DNA from 3 places in the Tardiphaga sp. 862_B3_N4_1 genome. Region 2 is predicted to be linked to each of the others. Evidence: predicted binding sites of a transcription regulator. Region 2 holds the regulator's gene; each other region holds the start of a gene.
The links. The regulator LexA, encoded in region 2, represses DNA repair genes until DNA is damaged. The targets are predictions, from matches to a motif close to TGTTCNNNNTGTGTTCNG.
Positions count from the first base shown of each region.

Region 1: a site for LexA is predicted at 789-806, ahead of AB8B02_RS22440 (helicase-related protein). Genes of this name have one in related genera too.
Region 3: a site for LexA is predicted at 837-854, ahead of radA (DNA repair protein RadA). Genes of this name have one in related genera too.

Region 1 is NZ_JBPWQB010000002.1:1,096,717-1,098,987, reverse strand. Features, by position in the region: gene AB8B02_RS22445 (DUF3108 domain-containing protein) at 1-371, shown strand, start outside; gene AB8B02_RS22440 (helicase-related protein) at 887-2,271, shown strand, end outside.
Region 2 is NZ_JBPWQB010000001.1:1,992,200-1,994,470, forward strand. Features, by position in the region: gene AB8B02_RS09280 (ComEC/Rec2 family competence protein) at 1-680, shown strand, start outside; gene lexA (transcriptional repressor LexA) at 699-1,421, opposite strand; gene AB8B02_RS09290 (GNAT family N-acetyltransferase) at 1,724-2,271, opposite strand, start outside.
Region 3 is NZ_JBPWQB010000001.1:2,663,605-2,665,875, forward strand. Features, by position in the region: gene AB8B02_RS12575 (hypothetical protein) at 141-407, opposite strand; gene radA (DNA repair protein RadA) at 880-2,271, shown strand, end outside.

The DNA.
Region 1 (2,271 bases), on a different contig from region 2:
GCACCGGCGAATTGCTGACGCCGGATTCGTGCCGCACCGCCGCGTCGATCTTCGACGGCCGCATGCGCTACGATCTCAAGCTCGACTACAAGCGCATGGAAAGCGTGAAGGCCGAGAAGGGCTATCGCGGACCTGCCATCGTCTGCGCCGTCTATTTCACGCCGATCGCGGGCTACGTGCCCGACCGCGCCGCCATCAAATATCTTGCCGCCCAGCGCAATATCGAAGTGACCCTGGTGCCGATCGCCGGAACCCGCGTGCTGGTGCCCTATCGCATGGTGGTGCCGACCCCGCTCGGTGTCGCCATGCTGGAAGCCACCGAATTCGTCACCACCCCCGCGCCGGCCAAGGCCGTGGCGAAGACGAACTGAGAGAACGAGGCAAGTTCTAAAGGAGGCGGCTCCACACACCGGCCTCATCCTGAGGAGCCGCGCCCTTGCGCGGCGTCTCGAAGGATGGTGACAGGTCTTGGCCCCGCCAGCTCATGGTTCGAGACGCGCGAAGCCGCGCTCCTCACCATGAGGGACCGAGACGGGACGCTGCCGCAATGATGCCGCAAGACAAAGTGCGCCATCGCAGCATCGTCGCAAACGCGCCGCAGGATTTGCGCAGGATCCCGGCTTGACTCAAAGCCGGTTCGGAGTCCGTGCGCTGTTCATAACTTCGGGGATTTGTCGGCCCTTGTTGCGCTGTCACAAACTTGATCTAGTCAGTCTCGGAGAATGTCAGCGCGAGATGTTGGGGTGATGCGGCCATGGAGGTGCCGAGTCACCGATTCGGGCCGCTTTCGTTCCGGACTCGTTCCAAACCATCAAAAAGCGCGGCTCTGAAGCGTCGTAACCTGTCGCCGTCTTGACAGTCGGCGACGCGGAAATATCTGAAAAACATGGCCTTTTTGTCTTCTCCGCCCACGCTGTCCAACGGCAGGGCCCCCGGCGCCGGCGTCACCGCGGTGCTCGGCCCCACCAATACCGGCAAGACCCATCTCGCCATCGAGCGCATGCTGGCGCATTCGTCGGGCATCATCGGCCTGCCGCTGCGGCTGCTGGCGCGCGAGGTCTATAATAAAATTTTGGACCGCGTCGGCCCCGAAGCCGTGGCGCTGATCACCGGCGAAGAGAAGATCAAGCCCGCCAAGCCGCGCTACTGGGTTTCGACCGTCGAGGCCATGCCCAGGGATCTCGACGTGTCGTTTCTGGCCGTCGACGAGATCCAGATCGCGGCAGATCTGGAGCGCGGCCATGTCTTTACCGACCGCATCCTGCATCGCCGCGGCCGCGACGAGACGCTGCTTTTGGGTGCTGCCACGATGCGCCCGATCATCGAGCGGCTGCTGCCCGGCGCCAGCATCGTCACGCGGCCGCGTCTGTCGCATCTGGAATTCGCCGGCGATCGCAAGATCACGCGGCAGCCGCGCAGGACAGCGATTGTCGCGTTTTCCGCCGACGAAGTTTACGCCATCGCCGAACTCATCAAGCGCCAGCACGGCGGCGCGGCAGTCGTATTGGGCTCGCTGTCGCCGCGCACCCGCAACGCGCAGGTCGCGATGTTCCAGAACGGTGACGTTGACTACTTAGTGGCAACCGACGCGGTCGGAATGGGCCTCAATCTCGACGTCGACCACGTCGCCTTTGCCAGTGATCGCAAATATGACGGCTATCAATTCCGTCGCCTGACGCCGTCGGAATTCGCGCAGATCGCCGGCCGCGCCGGCCGCGCCACGCGCAACGGTACCTTCGGCACCACCGGTCGCTGCGAGCCGTTCGAGCCCGAACTTGTCAATCAGCTGCAGAACCACATCTTCGAGCCGGTGAAGGTGCTGCAGTGGCGCAATTCGAAGCTGGACTTCTCCTCCATCGCCTCGCTGCAGGTGTCGCTGGCAGAGGTGCCGCGCCACGAGGCGCTGACCCGTGCGCCGATCGCCGAAGACCTGCGCGTGCTCGATCATGCCGTCCGTGACGTCGACGTGCGCGAAATGGCGCAGGGCAAGGCCGCCGTCGAGAAACTGTGGGACGCCTGCCAGATTCCAGATTACCGTCGCATCGCGCCCGCTGCACACGCAGAGCTGGTAGTCACTATCTTCAACTTCCTGATGCAGCGTGGGCGCATCCCCGATGCCTGGTTTGGCGCTCAAATCGCGCAAGCGGACCGAACCGATGGCGATATCGACACGTTATCGGGCCGAATCGCGCAAATCCGGACCTGGACATTCGTGGCAAATCGTCCCGATTGGCTCTCAGATCCTGATCATTGGCAGGGAATTTCGCGCGA
Region 2 (2,271 bases):
GCCGGATGCCGGCCTTCGGGACGGGACCGCTGATATCAGCCAGTATCGGCATCATCGTGCTGGGATTGCTGCGCACGCCGTTGCGCCTCGCAGGGCTTGGTGTGCTTGCGCTCTCGATTGTCTGGGCGTTGCTGGTCAAGCAGCCGGATGTCCTGATTTCGGGTGACGGTCACAGCGTTGCGGTACGGGGCAGGGAGGGGCGCCTGCATATGATGCGCAGCGCCAAGGATGCGTTTCTCGCGAAGGAGTGGCTTGCCGGTGATGCCGACGCCCGGCTGCCAACGGATGCCTCCCTCAGCCACGGTGTGTCCTGCGACCGCGACGGGTGCATCACGGCGCTGGCCGATGGGGCTTTGGTGGCGCTGGTCTTACAGCCGGATGCCTTCGCAGATGATTGCGAGAAAGCGGCGCTCATCGTCACGGCGCGACAATCGCCGAGGGATTGCAGGGCGCTGGTGATCGATCAGGATCGCTTGCAACGAAATGGCGCGGTGAGCCTGCACCGAACTGCGAACGGCTTTACCATCGATGCCGTCCGGCCACGGGGCTTGGACCGTCCGTGGTCGCGCGCCATTCCTGATGAGCCCCAGCACGATCTGATCCCGAACAGTCGTACGCCACAAAATCGGCCGGTGGATGCGACGCCGGCGGAAGCCGATCTTCAACCCGAAGATCAGTAATCCGCCGAGGCGCAAATCTCAGTAGCGGCGATACAGGCCGATCAGCTTGCCCTGAATGCGCACCCGGTTAGGCGGCAGGATGCGAACTTCGTAAGCGTCGTTCGCTGGCTCTAGCGCGATCGACGCGCCGCGGCGGCGGAAGCGCTTCAACGTGGCTTCCTCGTCGTCAATCAGGGCCACCACGATGTCGCCGGTGTCGGCGCTTTCGTTGCGCTGGATCAGCACCGTGTCGCCATCGAGAATGCCGGCGTCCTGCATGGAATCGCCGCGCACTTCGAGCGCGTAATGTTCGCCGGAGCCGAGCATGTCGGCGGGCATGCTGATGGTGTGGCTGCGGGTCTGCAGCGCCTCGATCGGCGTACCTGCCGCGATCCGGCCCATGACCGGGATGGCAACCGTGCGGCCATTGTCATCATCGCCGCTGTTGCTGGCGATGCTGGCGGCCGAACGCACCTTGCCAAGCGTGCCTTCGATGACGCTGGGCGTGAAGCCGCGGCGCCCGGTGCCGCCGGTGACCGGCGCGCCGAGCTCTGGCAGCTTGATGACTTCGATGGCACGGGCGCGGTTGGGCAGACGGCGTATGAAGCCGCGTTCTTCCAGCGCCGTGATCAGACGATGGATGCCGGACTTCGAGCGCAGGTCGAGCGCATCCTTCATCTCGTCGAAGGACGGCGGGACGCCGGCTTCCTTCAGCCGTTGATCGATGAATCGCAGGAGTTCGTATTGTTTGCGCGTGAGCATCTGAAGCCATCCTCAGTTGACGGTGTCGGCCGCCGCGTGCGTTTCAAAGGGCCTTCGAACGGTGAGTCTCAATCCTGAGACGATCGTTCGAAGATCGGTTGCGCGAGTTCGGGCACTCTCAAACTACTCAAAGCCACAGAATCTCGAAACAAATCATGAACGAACACTATATGTTCCATATGTGTTCTGCAATGCTTAATTTGCCGTCAACAGAACGCACGTTGAGTGAGGTTTGAGGAGGCTGTTCCTCACCAGTCGTCGATCCTCGACGGACATGGAAAATGCTTCCGCGGTCGCTTGGGCTACGCGGACGTCACGCGCCCAATGGGCGGCGGCGGAGTCGTGGAGCCGGTCGCCAGCGAGCGCTGAACCATGATCGTGTCGGCCCAGCGGCCGGAGCGATAGGCGACGCCGGGCAGCAAGCCGACGCGGGCAAAGCCGAAGCTCTCATGCAAGCCGAGCGAGGCCGTGTTGTCGGCATCGATATAGCCGATGATCTGCCGGAAGCCGGCCGCCGCGCAGACATCGATCAACTCGCGCATCAACAGCCGGCCGATGCCCCGGCCGACATGTCCGTGGTGGATATAGATCGAATGCTTGACCGTGTAGCGATAGGCCGGTCGCTTCCGAAACAGCACCACATAGGCGTAGCCGACGACCTCGCCGCCTTGCGTGGCGACGAGATGCGGGAACCGTTTGCTGCGCAGGTTCTTGCGCCGGTCTCTGAGATCGTCGGGCTGCGGCGTGTCGGCGTCGCTGACGCCTTCCTCGACGCCTTGCCGGATGTGCCGGCGATAGATCGCCAGCATGGCATCGACGTCGGTGTCGCGTGATGGTCGGATGACGACCG
Region 3 (2,271 bases), 670 kb from region 2:
GCGGTCCTGATATTTACCTTGATGAACGTGCTTAAGATTTGATGACGGCAACATATGAGGATGCCAAGGCAGACACAGCTGCACTGCGCCTGGATTCACCGCAGAGCCCGACGTGAGATCAATCGGCCTCAGCAGCCAACCTAATAACCGTCGCGGGGCAGCCCGAAGAGTTGCTCGAACACACTCGGTTGGCGAACCACCCATTGGCCCGGTTCGCCCGTTCTCAGATCCCGCACATAACGCGGCGGCGCTTCCACATAGTAAAGCGGCGGCGGCGCGCGAATGCCGGTATCCATCGTGATGGGATAGCGCGCGGTGCCGGCGCGATAGCGCGCATCACGGTAGTCAGAGGCAAGTACCGGCGTCGCCAGCGTCGCTGCACCCAGCACGATTATCAAAATACGCACGGCACACCTCACGCTGACGTCACTGCGGTGAGGCTATCGGGCGGAGGTTAATGAAGGATTCGTCGCATGGCAGTTCCACGCGAGCTCCTGCGCGGAACAAATTGGACTCGCGAAGCGCTGGACTGCGGCTCAGCTGGTTGGTCGAGCAGCCTCGATTGCTCACCACTGCTTGCATCTGGATTCTGCTCGCGGCGCGTCTACCGAGCGTAAGCAATCGCCAAGTTGAACAGGACCACTGCAGAGGCTGCACCTCCGGCATCGCCGCGGCAAAGGCGATCCAGGCCAACATTGCCGACCAGTTCTCGCGCGTCGGAATTTTGGCAACCAAATAGACCTTGCCCATGTGCCGGTCGATGCGTCCCACCCGGCAAGGCTGGCGAACCCTTCGAGAAGAAACTTGCAAATGCCCCGTTCAACCGCGTAGACCAAGAGAACAAACCAAAAACACCCATAGCCGCGATTCCCTCCGCCAATGGCCAAAAACCTCCTCTCCTTCGTCTGCCAGAATTGCGGTGCCGCCTATAACAAGTGGCAGGGCAAGTGCGACGCCTGCGGCGAGTGGAATTCGCTGGCCGAGGAGGACACCACCGGCGTCACCACGATTCCGGTCAGCGCGCGTTCCAAGCGCAAGGGGCGAACCTTCAATCTCGAAAGCCTGACCGGCCAGAGCAACGATGCGCCGCGCATTGCCTCGGGGATGGGCGAACTCGACCGCGTCACCGGCGGCGGTTTCGTGCGCGGCTCGGTGCTCTTGATCGGCGGCGATCCCGGCATCGGTAAATCGACCTTGCTGACGCAGGCCACCAGCCTGATGGCGCGGGCCGGCCATCGCGTGGTTTACATCTCCGGCGAAGAAGCCGTGGCACAGGTGCGGCTGCGCGCGTCGCGGTTGGGCCTTGCAGACGCCTCGGTGCAGCTCGCGTCCGAGACCTCGGTCGAAGATATCATCGCCACGCTGTCCGAAGGCACGGTGCCGCGGCTGATCGTGATCGACTCGATCCAGACCATGTGGACCGACACGGTGGAATCCGCGCCGGGCACCGTAACCCAGGTCCGCGCCTCGGCGCAGGCGCTCATTCGCTTTGCCAAGAAATCCGGCGCCACCATCATCCTGGTCGGCCATGTCACCAAGGACGGCCAGATCGCCGGGCCCCGTGTGGTCGAGCATATGGTCGATGCCGTGATGTCCTTCGAGGGCGAAGGCTCGCAGCAGTTCCGCATCCTGCGCGCGGTGAAGAACCGCTTCGGCCCGACCGACGAGATCGGCGTGTTCGAGATGACAGGCCTAGGCCTGCGTGAGGTCTCCAACCCGTCGGAGCTGTTCCTGTCCGATCGCGATCTCGGCTCGCCGGGCACCGCCGTTTTTGCCGGCATGGAGGGCACCCGCCCGGTGCTGGTGGAACTGCAGGCTCTGGTTGCGCCGACCACACTGGGCACCCCCCGCCGCGCCGTGGTAGGCTGGGATTCATCCCGGCTGTCCATGGTGCTGGCCGTGCTGGAGGCCCATTGCGGGGTCAAGCTGTCGGGCTACGACGTCTATTTCAACGTCGCCGGCGGATTGCGCATCAACGAGCCCGCCGCCGACATGGCCGCGGCCGCAGCACTTGTGTCGTCGCTCTGCAATGCCCCGCTACCCACCGACGCGGTCTATTTCGGCGAAATCTCGCTGTCCGGCGCCGTGCGCCCGGTGGCGCAGACCTCGGCGCGGCTGAAAGAGGCGGCAAAACTCGGCTTCGGCCGCGCAGTGCTGCCGGAATCGGCGCGCGGCGACCCCGGCGGCGACGCCGGACTGTCGCTGAATACCATCGGCGGCCTGACCTCGCTGGTCGCCGATATCGCTGCGCGCGGCGTCAAACCCACGCGC